Regions from separate parts of the Paenibacillus sp. DRB1-1 genome, predicted to be linked through region 2. Evidence: riboswitches for the same ligand, from Rfam matches in the RefSeq annotation. Region 2 holds a riboswitch; the other holds the start of a gene.
The links. A riboswitch is a leader RNA that binds a small molecule or an ion and turns the genes downstream of it on or off. The one in region 2 is predicted to bind FMN.
Positions count from the first base shown of each region.

Region 1: it holds a riboswitch for FMN, as region 2 does, so the genes downstream of both, ACQW03_RS04935 (DMT family transporter) here and ribE (riboflavin synthase) in region 2, are expected to answer to the same signal.

Region 1 is NZ_JBODQH010000001.1:1,085,329-1,093,178, reverse strand. It holds gene ACQW03_RS04940 (methyl-accepting chemotaxis protein) at 114-2,144, opposite strand; gene ACQW03_RS04935 (DMT family transporter) at 2,393-3,340, opposite strand; FMN riboswitch at 3,513-3,657, opposite strand; gene ACQW03_RS04930 (ABC transporter permease) at 3,779-4,474, opposite strand; gene ACQW03_RS04925 (ABC transporter ATP-binding protein) at 4,467-5,390, opposite strand; gene ACQW03_RS04920 (sensor histidine kinase) at 5,499-6,443, opposite strand; gene ACQW03_RS04915 (response regulator transcription factor) at 6,445-7,152, opposite strand; gene ACQW03_RS04910 (DUF6933 domain-containing protein) at 7,421-7,850, shown strand, end outside.
Region 2 is NZ_JBODQH010000001.1:4,961,805-4,969,654, reverse strand. It holds gene ACQW03_RS22165 (DUF2953 domain-containing protein) at 1-186, opposite strand, end outside; gene scpB (SMC-Scp complex subunit ScpB) at 354-965, opposite strand; gene ACQW03_RS22155 (segregation and condensation protein A) at 934-1,728, opposite strand; gene ribH (6,7-dimethyl-8-ribityllumazine synthase) at 1,901-2,365, opposite strand; gene ribB (3,4-dihydroxy-2-butanone-4-phosphate synthase) at 2,443-3,126, opposite strand; gene ribE (riboflavin synthase) at 3,187-3,852, opposite strand; FMN riboswitch at 4,184-4,357, opposite strand; gene ACQW03_RS22135 (IDEAL domain-containing protein) at 4,426-4,893, opposite strand; gene ACQW03_RS22130 (thiamine pyrophosphate-dependent enzyme) at 5,112-7,400, opposite strand; gene ACQW03_RS22125 (2-oxoacid:acceptor oxidoreductase family protein) at 7,400-7,850, opposite strand, start outside.

The sequences.
Region 1 (7,850 bases), 3.9 Mb from region 2:
TTTGTACACGGACGAAGGCTTTTGTTAGTCAGGATTTTGCAAAATCCTCTAGTAGTTAGATGTACTGCTGCTCATTCTTACTTGCATGAAATTGCAACGATACTATGTGTAACTTAAATCTTAAATCGCTTAACCAGTTGTTGCAAATCCTGCGCCATGTTGGACAACTCCTGAGACGAAGATGCGATTTCCTCCATAGCCGCCATTTGCTCCTGAGCGGCAGCAGATGTTGTCTGCGAACTGTCCGCCGAATTGCGAGACAGACTTGCCAAATGGGTGACAGTAGCGGAAACTTCCTCTGTACTGGCTGAAATTTGTTCAGCCGCAGCGGATACACTTTGAATTTGTTCCACGATATGAGATGTAGAGCGTTCAATATTCGTAAATGCACCTTCTGCATCTTGGCTAATACGTAATCCTTCACCTACCTGGTTACGAACATTACCGTTCATGGTGGCGGTGGAGCGTTGAATCAAATCGAGCATCTGAGTAATGATCTGACTGATGGAATCCGCGCTTTCCTTGGATTGCTCAGACAGCTTGCGTACCTCTATAGCGACTACGGCAAATCCACGCCCGGCTTCGCCTGCTCTGGAAGCTTCAATAGACGCGTTCAGAGACAACAAATTGGTTTGCTTGGCAATGGCGGCAATAGCTGTATTCATCTGCTTCGCATCGTCTGAGAGCTGGGATAGCTCATCCATCAGGCTAGCTGTTTGGCTTACAGCTTCCAGAATACGGTCCATTTGTGTCCGCACATGGCTGATCATTTGACTGCCCTGAGCCACATCATGCTCGGTTTGTCCTGCTGAATCCACGATGGAGCTTGCCGATTCGGCAATGGTGCTGACACCCTTTGCCATTTCTTCAACGGCATTAGCGGTTTGCTCGGACGCCTCGGCGCTGGTGGCTGCATTTTCCGCAGATTCCATAACCGTTTCCGCTACGTGTTGTACGGACTCTGTCGTTTGCTCTGTGCTTTCCTTGATCATCAGAGAAGAGGAGGCAAGTCGGGAGGACGTTTGATTGACCTCGGAAACCATCGTATGCAAGGAATGCGTCATCTGGTCAAAATTCTGTGCCAGTTCGCCGAACTCGTCCTTACTGGACAGATTAACACGTTCGGTCAGATTTCCGTCACGGACGATGCGTGTTCCTGCTTGCAGCTTGCGCAGCGGAATTAAGAACGAGCGGACCATAAGCACAATGATGATCGCAGCGGCAAGTATGGAAATGACAATCACAATCAGGCTTTGCTTCAGAATCGGTTGGGCTGCATCACTGTAATCCTCCAGATCCGACAGTGCGACAATGCTCCAACCGGTGAGAGGGTCCTTAAGTGTAAAGGTCAGCATATCTCGATTCATAAATTGAATTTGCGACATGGAAGGAGTATCATTTTCGACGGTTGTTGCCACTTCGGGAAGTCCCTCTATGGCGTCAGCCGGTTTTTTGCCTGTCTTGTTAAAGGCTGTTCCAGTCCCAGATACAACTTTATGTTCAGAATCAACAATAATGAGTCCTCCGCGTTCACCAATCTTAACAGACTGCAGACTTTCACCCATCTTGTCCAGATTCAAAGCCAATGCAACAGCTCCTTCACCGTCCTCCAGCGTTCCCGATATATTAACGACTAAATTCCCTGTCGTGACGCTGGCAACTGGAACACCGACGAATACCTTGCCCTTTTCCAGCATCGCATTTTTGTACCATTTTCTCTCCCGGGGGTCATAATCGGCCTCCTGTTTTTTCGGCGAACGTATGTATTGCCCTTTCGCATTGCCGAGAAGCGCGGCATCTAGCTCGGGATGAGCCTTGACGATGACATCCAACTTTTTCTGAAGAGCCTCTTGGTCGGAACCAATGGAATCAGAATTGATTTCAGTGGTAAGCACGTCCAGGTCTTTCATAATGGGCGCTACATACTGATTAACATTGCTTCGGATCAGATACAGATTCGTAGATACGGAACCACCCATTTGCTGACTGAGTTGTGTTGTAGCCCCCTGATAGGAAAAGTACCCGATAAGTACGCTCGGAATCAATAACACAGCCAAAAAAGATATTATTAATCTTGTCCTCATTAAATAAAACTGCTTGAGAAACCTGTTCCACCACGGAACTGTTTGTTTTGTTTTAGTCATAGTTATTGATTGCTCCTCTGTGTCTGATGATCACTACATTGTTTTATTCGACATAAACCGACGAATTTTATAGATGTAATCTTTGAGAAACGAGGAATAATTGCATGTTTTAGACACTTTTTTCGGAAAATAGGTCTAAAGAACTATGATTTATATGAATACGAATACATAAAAAAAAGCCAAATCGGAGATGCAAAAGCATCTTCACGATTTGGCTTGGGTGAAGTCATGAAAGGGACATTGAACTGTTAATTTTTTTGCTGACGTGAAATCATAAAGAGCGTAATCCAGATGAGCATAAAACCAGTCAATTGCGCTACAGTGACAATTTGCTGAAATGCGATCCAGTTAATCACGACACCAACCATGGGAAAGCTTAATTCTGCCATCGTAGCATAAGACGCTTTGGTCGTACTTAAGCCTTTGTAATACAGCAATAAGCTAAGAAGACCCGGAAGCAATGCCTGCAATAGCAGATTGATAATTACAGCTGCGCCCGCCCATGTACCGGCAGGCATGTTCCATGGCGCATGCTCTACAGAGGTGAGGACAATCAGCAGAGGAAGCGCCACCATGAAGCGGAGGGAGGTTACCGTTTCATATTTCATTGAACGAAGCAAGTAACTTCCCATGACTGTCGAACCGCCCCACAGAACTGCTGCACCCAGTGCAAGCAGACTACCGACCTGGACAAAATCACGAACATGTCCGAAGGGGAGCGACCAACCGAAGGTCAGAAGATACGTCCCAAACAGAGCGACGACAATTAATAATCCAAAATGACGCGGCAACATTTCCTTCAATATAATACGGGCTAGAACAATAGCGACCAGTGGTTGAAGCTTCTGGAGTAAGAGTACAGCATTCAAATCACCATTGCTGAGTGCCATAGTGAAAATCACGCTGGCCAGCGCCGATCCGCCCCACGAGACGAACAAAATAGCGAAAACTTGACGAAGCCGTACCGCTTTGAGTTCCTCACGATGCTTCCACAGCATCGGTGTCAGAGCGAGGAAGAGCAACACATGCTCCATTAGTACAATTTGTGTTGAAGTAAATGACTTTAACAAAATAATACGAAACAGCGGGTCTGCGCCCCACAAGGCCGCTCCAATTGCGACCAGCCAAAAACCGCTTTTCATGTGGGAGCTACGATCAAAACCTTTGGATGTTAGAACAGTAGAAGATTGACTCATACTCAATTAGCTCCTTGCGAATACAGGACCGGTGGCACAAAAACCCCCGTCCATGGCGAAAGGCCATGCAAGACGGGGGTTGATCAAATAAACTTGCCGCTTTATGCAAGTTAAATGAAGTTACTGCAAAACCAATAACGCAGTATTCATCCACTTCGCGGCATGTTGATATTTCGATCTTCTTCCATCCGGACTTTACCGTCGGCTTTGGCATCTCACCAAATCAGTCCGTATCCTGTTGCCAGATACAGAGTCGCGGGCTTAGCTCCATGAGCCATACCGCCGGTTGGGAATTTCACCCTACCCCGAAGATCCTTATTCCGTTTTTAATTTCTCCTATAGGATATACCTGTTTTAGAATGAAGTCCAGTGAAAAATGTGTGTATATCTAACAATGATTTTCATCTGTTTTTTGAAAGCACTCTACGAAATTACATATTACGAGGTAATATCCTTATACTCAATACGTCGAATCGCCGCATAAGCCACAAGCATTCCCAGTATAGAGAAGCCGATTTGCACGGGGGCAATGGAGCTAAGTGTAGCGCCGTTATTATTGGAGAAAAGCAATGCTACAATCAGGATTGAGGTGACAATGGTGGTGGGTACAGAGTATCTTCGCATCCCCATATACAGCGGAACCAGTCCCATAAAGCTGGCAGCAACGGCATTGATTAGCGTTCGTGCTGATTGTTGGCCCAGTACGGAAAGAGTAAGGTTATCCGGTACAATCAAGACAAACTGGTTGAGCAGATGAATAGCAGCCGTAATGAGTATTTCCGATATAATAATAGACAAGAACGTAAACAGCAGCACAACCAAGAGCTTGGCGATCATCAGCTTTTGACGGTGAATCGGATACATGAACAAGATCGTAATCGATTTGGATTTAAATTCTCCGACGATAAAGCGGCATAGCAAAACGGAGGAAAACACAATAAATGTGGCTCTTACAAAAATGTCTATTATATCCAAAAGTTGAGTGTAATGTGTGAATTCGGGTATTCCTTCGCTTTGACTGTCCAGTGCAATAATACAGATCAGCCCAAGAATGCATGCATTGGCGATCAGTGCTGAACGGATATAACCCGCCAGATGAAATTTTTTCAGTTCTAACTGCATCAATTTAAGCATGGAGATTACCTCCGTTTAACAGCCGTAAAAAGTAGTCTTCCAGCGTGCTGCTTTTCTGATGAATGGAATCCACCTCTATATCATTTAAAATGAGCGTCTTCATAATTTGTTTCTGCGGTACATTTGAATCGTAAATACGTATACTCTGTTCATTTAGTACCCTTATATTATTCAGATTCAGATGATGGGAGAGGACGTAGGTCGCTTTTTTACAATCGTTGGTCGTAAATTCGATATATTCCGTATTGGTTTCCCGCACCTGCTCCATCGACACTTCCTCAATCAGCCTTCCGTGATTAATCACGCCTACCGTATCCGCAATCTGCTCTATTTCCGCTAAAATATGACTGGACACGAGCAGAGTCATCCCATATTCCTTGCATAGCATGTGGAATAGTTGGCGGATTTCCTTGATTCCCACTGGGTCCAGACCATTAATCGGTTCATCCAAAATGAGTAGCTCTGGCTTAGTTGCAATAGCGCGGGCAATCCCGAGACGTTGTTTCATTCCTAGCGAAAAATCCTTTACCGGCTTGTCATCCGCATTTCGCAAATTCACTAATTCCAGGGCATCCCGAACAGCCTGCTTATTATAATAGCCCATGTATTCACAATGAAGTTCGAGATTTTGCTGTGCCGTCAGCCTGTCATAAAAAATTGGGTATTCAATAATCGAACCCATCCGTCCGAGCAGATGATACGATTTTGGCGTTAATTTCTCACCGAATAATTCAATTTCACCCGATGTCGGCTTGAGTAAATTCGTAATCATTTTCATCATCGTCGTCTTGCCTGCTCCGTTAGGGCCGAGAAAGCCATAGGTTTCTCCCTTGCGCACATTCATACTGACTCCCGCTACAATTTCGTTGCCCTTCAGGGCCTTGGTCAACTGATGTGTACGTATTACGTAAGTCATGGGTGTTCTCCCTTCGTATACTGCTGATAATTCAAGGATAAAGGGCGAATTGTTCATTTTTCTTTCGTGATTCTTACAAATTTATTAAGTTGAGCATGTTTAGTTCGATTAATAGTTGATTTTCTTCAATGTAAAAGAGAAGACCGTCCGCTCATAAGGTCTGCTAGTCAATTGAATCTCTCCGTTCATCGTTTCAACCAGGCGTTTGGCAATCGTAAGGCCCAGTCCGCTGCCTTGTACCGCCTTATTACGGGAGTCCTCCAGTGTGTACATGCGTTCAAAAACTTTATCTTGCTCAGATTCCTGTATGCCTTTGCCACGATCCCATACCTCTATACGCACCGTATCCTGCTGTTCCGATAAAGCCAGACCCAGCGTCCGTCCGTCTGCCCCATAGCGAATGGCATTCGAGATCAGATTGTTTAGCACCCGCCCAATCGCTCCTTCGTTCCCCAAGGCATGAATGGGGTGCTCCGGGATTTCAATATGCACAGTAAATCCCCGTGCGGTCAGCAGGTCATAAAACTCCAAAATGCTGCGTCTGCACAGTTCTCCCACTTCCAGTCGAGTCAACGGAATATCCGTATCATTAGCCTCCAGCTTCGCCAAGCTAAAAAAGCTGCCGATCAGCTCAATTGCTTCGCTTGTCTTTTGATGAATTTTGGATAGCAGCTTTATACGTTCTTCCGGCAAAATAGTCGGATCGCCATCCAGCATCTCGGCATATCCAAGTACAACTGTAAGCGGGGTCTTGAGATCGTGGGAAATGTTTGAAATCATTTTGCGCATAGCAATTTGGCTACGGTTGTAATCTGCAGACACTCTGAGATTCAAGTCCAGCAGTCGATTAATTTCCGTCATGAGTCGTTGCAGTTCAACGTCACCTGTGACATATAGCAGCTTCTCCGCATGGTTCACCGTCACAATCCGCTCTAGTAGGGCTCGGATATCCTTTATTTTGCGCTTATAGGCCATACGCTCCCGCCAAAGCCATACTATAACGACTGACATGATGAGGCCGACAATCCATTGAGAGATGTTTTCGATGTTCATATCAGCCATTCTCCCATTTGTAGCCAATGCCCCATAGCGTTTTAATGTGGACAGGATGAGAGGGATCTTCTTCGATTTTCTCACGCAGGCGGCGAATATGGACGTTAATCACGTTCTCGTCGCCCATATAATCGTCTTTCCAAATAAATCCGTATAATTGTGCTTTTGTAAATACCCGATTCGGATTGGCTACAAACAGCTTCAAAATATCGGACTCTTTGGCTGTTAGCTGAATTTCATTTTCATTGCGTATGACTGTAAAATGATCAAAATCAATGCGCAGACTGCCGTAGGTCAAAACTTGTGCTTGCGGCTGTTCCTTCTGCTGTTGCTGACGGGCATATGTAGTAGATCTGCGGATCGCGGACTGAATACGAGCCGTCATTTCCAGCATTGAAAAAGGTTTGGCAACATAATCGTCTGCCCCAAAGCCCAGTCCAAGCGCTTTATCCACATCGCTGTCCTTGGCTGACATAATCAGAATAGGTACGGCGCTGTGGGTACGGATCCGGCGGATCACCTCCATACCGTCCACCTTCGGCATCATCAAGTCCACCAGTACCAGATCATAGGTATGACGTTCAAAGGCAAGAAGACCCTCTTCCCCGTCATAGGCAGTGGTTAGACTGTATCCTTCCTTAGTGAGTGCTTTGAGTAGCATTTCGGCAATGGATAGATCGTCTTCAATAAGTAAAATATGCTGTGACATAGGTGTGGAACACCCCTAATTTTTAGATTAAGCTCGCGTGACGAACTGTACCTGAATTATATAGAGCAGTGGAGGGGATTTCCATAAAAAATATCCAAAGGGAAGATTAATGTGTCTGGTAATATATCATTCCCCTATATTATACTGAAAGAGTTTATAATCCGATGTTTGGAATACGGTGTTATGATATCCGGGACATGCCTCATGTGAGAGATTAGGTATGTCGAATCACGCTGCGGTACAGGACCGTCAATAAAGGAGAGCAACGATGTTTGTTATACGAGGAACACAAAAACTGCTGAAGGAATGGGAGACTGAACCACTTCAAGTTGATATTTATCCGCCTTTAAATAGTTGGCATGCCAGCTTATTTTTACTTAATCGAAGAAAAAATATAGTGTTTATGCATGATATATCCCGCTTAAGCATCACGCTTTTTGGGATTAAAAAATCGCAGTACAACAACCTGCCAGTTCTTTTTGTGCAAGCTTTGAAGGAATTAATGATCAGCGAAGGCTTTGATGAACAGATCGTAAAGGCATACACACAGGAAGGCGAGCAGATGCTGGCTACGACGACGAATAGTCATAGTGTAATGGGAACCTTGGATGAGATTATTTTTATCATGAAGGAACTGGATATGGAGCATGGGTGCGAGCTGGAAAAAAACCAGTGGAATAACCGGATTGTTTTCAAAA
Region 2 (7,850 bases):
TGTTATGAGAATGGCCGGAATATCGTAATTCATTTTAATCATCCCGTATAGAAATCTGATCTCTAGATGCGCCCGATCATCATTGTCATGTTTGGCAATATCCAGCTTCAATCGAATACGAGAGAGCAGAATAGCCAGCACAAGTAATATAAAGACGATGATGGCGATACTGATCCATTTCCACACTGGCGAGCCCTCCCTACCTTTTTGCTATAGATATCATGGCAAAAATAGTATGACCGTTCGCCGGAAAATCATGCATCTAAAAATACCAACAGCCAGACCCCAACTACATGAGGACTGGCTGTATGTTTGAGCTTTTACATAAGTGAGCCGCAAGATCCGGAGCAACTTTATTGGGATTCAAGATCCAAATCGTTGGCCGCAGGCTGGCTGCTCTCCAGACGCTCGAACAATAATTGAGTCTCTTCCTCCAAATTGTCCGAATCCTCGAACAACTCCGGTTGCGGTAGATCTGCCAAAGAGCCCAGACCGAAATAATCCAAAAATGATTTCGTCGTTCCGTACAATATTGGCCGTCCGATGGCTTCAGCTCGACCTTTCTCTTCAATGAGCTCCTTGTTGACCAGTGTATGTATGGCCCGCTCGGATTTGACACCCCGAATCTCTTCGATTTCAACTCTTGTAATGGGCTGGCGGTAGGCAACAATGGCCAGCGTCTCCAAAGCAGCTTGAGACAGTGAGGCACGTGCCGGAGAGTATGCGAGCTTTTCAAAGTAAGGTGCATGTTCGGATAAAGTTGCAAGCTGATAATGACCGGCAATACGGACAAGTTGCAAGCCCCTTCCCCCCTGCTCCATGTCCTGCTTCATATCTTCCAAGCACTGTTCAACCAGCTCTTGCTGCTGCTCTACAATGTCGGCGATCTGCTTGGTGGACAACCCTTCCTCTCCTGCGAGAAACAGCAGTCCCTCAATAATTGATTTCAGCTTCAGATAATCCATTAACCCGTAAATCCCCTCTCCACTCCATTACAATATCATCGAAAAGCTTCTCCTGATAACAGAAAATTTGTTTCATTTTCATCAGTTCAAGGATAGCCAAAAAGGTCACAACCACCTCATGCCGATACATATCCTCATGCATCAGCTTGGAGAACAGCAGCCGTCCTCCGTTCCCCAGCATCTCTAACGCCCCGATAACTTGCCGGATACGGTCCTTGACTGAAATTTCGTCTCGATGAACACGGGTTACCGTCGTACGTCGTTCTGCTTTGCGCAAAGCACGCTGAAAGGCCGCGACCAAATCGCTTGCATGCAGCCCATGCACCGGATTTGCGGGTTCAGTGGGCAGGAATGCGCTTAGATCTTCTGGCTCCTTGCCATAAATTAGACTCCGCTCCCATTCACGTTCACTTAGATGGCGAGCAATCCCTTTATATTTACGATACTCCACCAGCTTGCGGACCAGTTCCTCACGTGGATCATAATCCTCTTCCTCATAAAAATCCAAATCGTCATATTCCATCACAGGTGGCTTGGGAAGCAACAATTTACTCTTAATAGATAAGAGCGTCGCTGCCATCACCAGAAACTCGCTCGTAATGTCCAGTTCCAGCTCCTGCATACTGTGCAAAAAAGCCATATACTGATCAGTAATATCGCTAATCGGGATATCCTGAATGTCGATCTCGGCTTTATCAATCAGATGCAATAGTAGATCCAGCGGACCCTCGAATGTTTCCAGCTTGTAGTTTACGACTGTCAATGTGCTTCCCCCTGCCTTACTCCAATCATCATTCAACAATACCTTTCCCTATAGCACTTATGCTCTACGTTATCAATCCCTCTTTCTGTAGTATATACGTCATCGCCTTGCTTAACAATCCAATCCCTTTTCACCTTGCAGTTTATACCGTTCTATTCAGTTATTCATACAATTAAAATTGCTTGCCGAGATTGGCCATTTCAATCGCAGCCAATGCAGAATCCCAACCTTTATTACCAGCCTTCGTACCTGCTCGTTCAATAGCCTGTTCAATGTTTTCTGTCGTCACTACCCCAAAAATAACAGGCACGCCCGTTTTCAGGCTACTTGCTGCCACACCCTTGGCCACTTCATTGCAGACGATATCATAATGTGAAGTAGAACCACGGATGACCGTACCCAGCGTAATTACGGCATCATATTTGCCGCTTGCAGCCATTTTTTGTGCAATCAATGAAATTTCAAATGCACCCGGAACCCAGGCTACATCAATTTCATTTTCCTGCGCACCATGTCGTTGAAGGGCATCAATTGCGCCGCTTAACAGCTTGCTCGTAATAAACTCATTAAATCTGCCCACCACAATACCATATTTTAAACCATTCGATACGAGATTACCTTCTAGAAAACGTGCCATGTTTAATCAACCTCTCTTTGTTTAATTATTTAGGTACTTTGGATAATACTTCAGATTTACTTGGAACCGAGATGTATTTACAATGACAAACGACGACGGTAGTCCACCAAATGCTGAATACTGATCAGCTTCAATTGATGTCGCTTGGCGACCACTGCCAGATCAGGCAGGCGGGCCATTGAGCCATCTTCCTTTATAATTTCGCAAATGACCCCAGCAGGCTTGAAGCCACTGAGTCGGGCCAGATCAACAGCCGCTTCAGTGTGACCAGCACGCTGCAAGACACCACCATCGCGAGCAATCAGTGGGAACATGTGACCAGGCTTGCGGAAATCACTTCCTGTGACTGCTTCGTCTGCCAAGGCGCGTACAGTCAAGGAGCGCTCGGCCGCTGAAATCCCCGTTGTTGTCTCCATATGATCTACCGATACCGTAAAGGCAGTACCGTGGAATTCTGTATTTTGCTCTACCATAGGATGCAATTCCAAGGTCTCGGCTCTTTGTCGTGTGATTGGCACACAGACCAACCCGCGACCTTCTGTAATCATGAAATTAATGACCTCAGGCGACGCTTTTTCAGCCAAAGCGATAAAATCGCCTTCATTTTCGCGCTGTTCATCATCCACTACAATAACGACTTTACCGTTTTTTAAGTCCTCCAACGCTTCTTCGATGGAATCCAAACGAATCTCTTCGTCATGTTCCAACTCGCCATGCTCTATGACGTTTGCCATTGCACTTGTTTGGCTACCTCTATCCATAACACTTTCCTCCTTATGTCTTGTGCCACGAATGCTCCTAAACAGGTTTACCATTCAATATCAGGCAAAGCCGTGTTTCGCCAAATAGTCCAAACTGAGAGGAGCTTTTTCTACTCTCTCCGCCTCCGCTGCACCTTTGTAATTTAAAAGCTGTTCTACATATTTGCCCAAAATATCACATTCGATATTGACGGTATCCCCCTCACGTTTGGCTTGTAAGGCCGTTTCGGATAAGGTGTGGGGAATAATGGATACGGCAAAGGTAGCTCCCGTACGCTGTGCGACTGTGAGGCTGATACCATCAATTGTGATTGACCCTTTGAGAAGAATATATTTAAATAATGTTTGATTTTTAGGCTCAATTTCGAACACAACTGCATTCTGGTCTGATGTCACCCCGCGAATCGTTCCCGTCCCGTCCACATGTCCTTGCACGATGTGTCCTCCGAACCTTCCGCTCGCCGCCATTGCTCGCTCCAGATTGACTCGGCTGCCGGATCTCAACTCTTTCAGATTAGTGCTGCGAAAGGTTTCCGGCATCACATCAACCTTAAAGTCTTTCGAACCAATCCGTATCGCGGTCAAGCAAACGCCATTCACCGAGACACTGTCTCCTATTTTCAAATCGCCCAACACCACGGAACCCGAAATCCCCAGCACCATCGCTTCACTGCTTTTGGAAATAGTTTGAATGCGACCCACTTCCTCAACTAATCCGGTAAACATGCCTTCACTCCTTTCCACTACATTTCAGTTTATCCCTAATTCATCAGCTATAAGCGCAAAAAACCCCCAGTTCGGATTCAATCCGTCATGGGGGTGATGAGAGTCACATTTGTAGTATACAAGCGCAGTTCATATGCATCTTAAGACGACATGAAATCATAGTCTTGCCAATAGAAAGCATGACTGAGGATACAGCCAAATACGCTCAGAACACCCATCAAAAAGAAAGCTTAAGAAAGCTATCGCCCGATGTTATCCTACAACGAAATAAGCCGTACGCACAATTGGGTATGCTAAAAATCGGCACATGTCACGTCATGCACATGCGCTTCGTATCCTTCTCCCATCCAGACTATACTGTCGGTCCCGGATTTGCACCAGGTCCACCTTCTGCCGATCATTCAGCATCCGGGTCACGGACTAAGCCATGCTGTTTCTCACAAAAACGATCCACAAACATGTCATCACCGCCGGTGGGGAATTTCGCCCCGCCCCGAAGGATCTTGCTCTTATTTAATTGAATTAACATTAAACTTGTTACGTATATTAGCACCGACTTCTAAAAAAAGCAAGTTATCTAATAGAAGCGCCTGCTTTAGTTTTGACATATTGGCTGGAGAGTTCTTCAAACCAGGTTTTATCATTCATATGAAGCGCCAAGTCAATCAGATCAGCCAGTTCCTCGACTCCCAACTCTGTTGCATGATCAAAGGTAATTACGGCTGAAGCAACAGGTCCCCGCCCTTCCTCAGAACATGCTTCATAATCCAGTCGTACATCAACATGTCCGTCAATAAACTCGCATTTCAGAAAATAAATAATTTCGCACATTAAAATGGGGCGTACCTGTGTTTCTAACACGCAATCCATCACCTTCGCAGAATAGTGCTGGTTCGTCAGCGTGAATTTGTGTTCTGTCGTTGCTAGCGATGCCCGTCCAAAATCGTCCGTAAACTTTAGTTCTACGGGCTTGATGTTCATAACCTTAGGGATCTGCTTCTTTATAATTTCGATTATTTCAACTGTATTCAGCTTAATCATTACCTGCACCTCATTGCATCTTAAATTCAGAAGAAAACTTTTTAACGTGCCTCTTATAGGCCTCCACTCCTATATCGGAAATCATTACCTGTTTTTTTATGCTTCAACCCATAAACAACAAAAAAGATTCTTTGCGCAATAAGCGCAAAGAATCTTGATCGAACCACTACAGTAACAGCGGCTAACAATGCTAATCGATGATTATGCAAAAAACAGAATTATAGCTCTGAAATTTCATGTTTCTTTTTCAGGGTAGTCCAGCGACGCTCAATCTCCTGCTCAAAGGTAGCCAGCGTAGCCTCCTCCTTGAGAAGATGCTTCGTTTTACCCATTAATTTCAACCATTCTGCAGCTGGAATCCGTTTTCCCTTATCTTCCGGATTATACGTAATCGTCGTACTGCCTTGCTCTATTTCGTACAAAGGAAAGAAACAGGACTCGACTGCGGCGCCCACAATGCTGGTGCCCAGTCTGTCTTCAGATTTCCAATTCAGCGGGCAGGCGCACAGGATCTTACCATAGGCCGTACCCACGTTGTTTGCATACCATTGAGCCTTGGCTGCTTTGCGCAGCATATCCTGCGGATGACTTTCAGCTGCCGTAAAAGCATACGGAATGTTACAAGCAGCCATGATTTGTACGGTATCCTTGTGATGCCCTTGCTTTCCTTTTTGCATTTTCCCTACACCCGACGTACTGGTCATGTGACCGAGCGGAGTGGAGTACGATTGCTGTGAACCTGTATTCATGTACCCTTCGTTATCATATTCCAGCATGATCAGCTTATGATTACGCAGAGCCGCACCAATCGCAGAACCCATACCAATATCCATCCCACCGTCACCACTGATCATGATGAAGGTCGGATCGTCCGACATCTCAATTTCATTGCGGCGCTTCATTTCCATATAAGCTTCCAGCGCTCCCGAAAGTGTAGCGGCCCCGTTTTGAAAAAGATTGTGGATCATCGGTTGTTTGTGTGATGTATATGGATACCCTGTCGTCGTCACATATACGCAGCCAGTCTGGAACAGCACGACAATATCCCCTTCAATACCTTTAAAAAACAGTTCCAGCGCAGACAATGCCCCACATCCTGGGCAAGCCCCGTGACCTGGTGTAAGACGGCGTGGTTTGGTCGTCAACGACCGCAGGGGTGGTACCTTGACTTTGAGCTTCCCGGTCGCCTCGTCCGGCGTAACCTGAATCAGACCCGTACGGTATGCATTGCCACGTGGCGGTTGCATAACTTGCGGCATCACCTTGTCCGGTGAACCCGGATTAATTCCGTAATAATCAAAGGGCTTCTCGGCTCGTCCGGCCTCTGCCGCCTCAATCGCAAGCTGGAAGAACGCCTCTGCATCTTCCGCATAAAAATCCTTGCCGCCCAAGCCAAAGATACGGCTCAACACGAGTGTCCGGTTCAGCGGGTCCTCCTGTAAGGCCGCTTTAATTTCATGCGTTAAATTACCGCCGTCTGCTCCATACGAATCTGCACGTTCACCTACCAGCAGCGCCTTGACATCGCGTAATGCTTCCCGCAGTTGTGCGGCTGGGAACGGTCGGATAATATTCGGACGTATCACACCAGCTTTAATCCCGCGCGCACGGAGTTGATCCGCCACATCCTTGGCCGATTCAGCCGCAGAATTCAACAGGAAGACCGCAACCTCAGCATCCTCCATATGATACAGATCCAAAATCGGATATTCCCGACCGGATAAAGCGGCATATTCTGCTGCTACCTGCTCATATACTCCTTCTGACAGCTTCAGTGCTTCGGATAGCTGAACATGATTATTCGTCAGGTCATCACCGTTCATATGCGCACCCACGGTAACAGGATGATCAAAATCCGTAATATTCGGATAATTTAAGTTCGGGTTAGGACCTACAAAACCGCGCACGGTCTCAGCATCGGCAAAATATTGCACTTTACGTTTTTGATGGGACGTATAAAATCCGTCATATGCGACCATTACAGGCAGCCGAACATCGCTATGCTCTGCGATTTTGAGTGCCATGATGTTCATATCATACACAGCCTGTGGTGTACTTGCCGTCAAAATGACCCAGCCTGTATTCAAACCATAGTACAGGTCCGAATGATCCCCGCGAATATCCAGGGGACCACTAACAGCTCGTGTCACTAGATTCATAACCATAGGAAAACGGGTACCTGACTGAACAGGTAACTGCTCCAGCATGTACAGGAAACCTTGCGAACTGGTGGCGTTCACAACCCTCGCTCCCGATGCGGCAGCTCCATAACAAATCCCTGCCGATCCGTGTTCTCCGTCTGCTGCAACCAGCTTAATATTATGCTGGCCTCTCGTTCTCATCTGATCCAGATACTGCGCTACCTCGGTAGATGGAGTAATCGGGAAATATCCCATCATATGATAATTAATCTGCGCAGCCGCCGTAGCTGCCATTTCATTACCGGATTCGAACGTTGTCACTTGCGCGGCGCCTGTCTGTTTGAGTTCTTCCTCCAGCTTTGCCATTACGCACGCCCTCCTTCATATGCCGGAAATTGGTGGGCAACTCTATTCTGTTCCGCCCATCCCCATTGTTCGCGACGCGAGCTTAATGCCCCCGACGGGCAAATATCTACACATTTCAGACATCCTTTGCAATACTGGTAATCAATCCCTTGCAAAAATGGCATCATTCTTCCGCGTTTGTCTGCTTGCTCTTCCCATACAAAACAGTAATCCGGGCAAATCGAATCACACTTGGCACAATGGGTACATTTATCAGCTTCGTATTCAGGCACATACCCCTGACGTGAACCACTAACATCTCTCGTCATGCTGTTTCCCTGAGTTGCAATAACGCCCCCCAGTAGTTGGGTTTCGTATCCCAGCAATGGTTGCGGACGTTCAAAAACCCGATCCTCTGCGTCATCAGTAACTGGATATACGTGCAGTTCCATTTCATCATAACCACGGTTA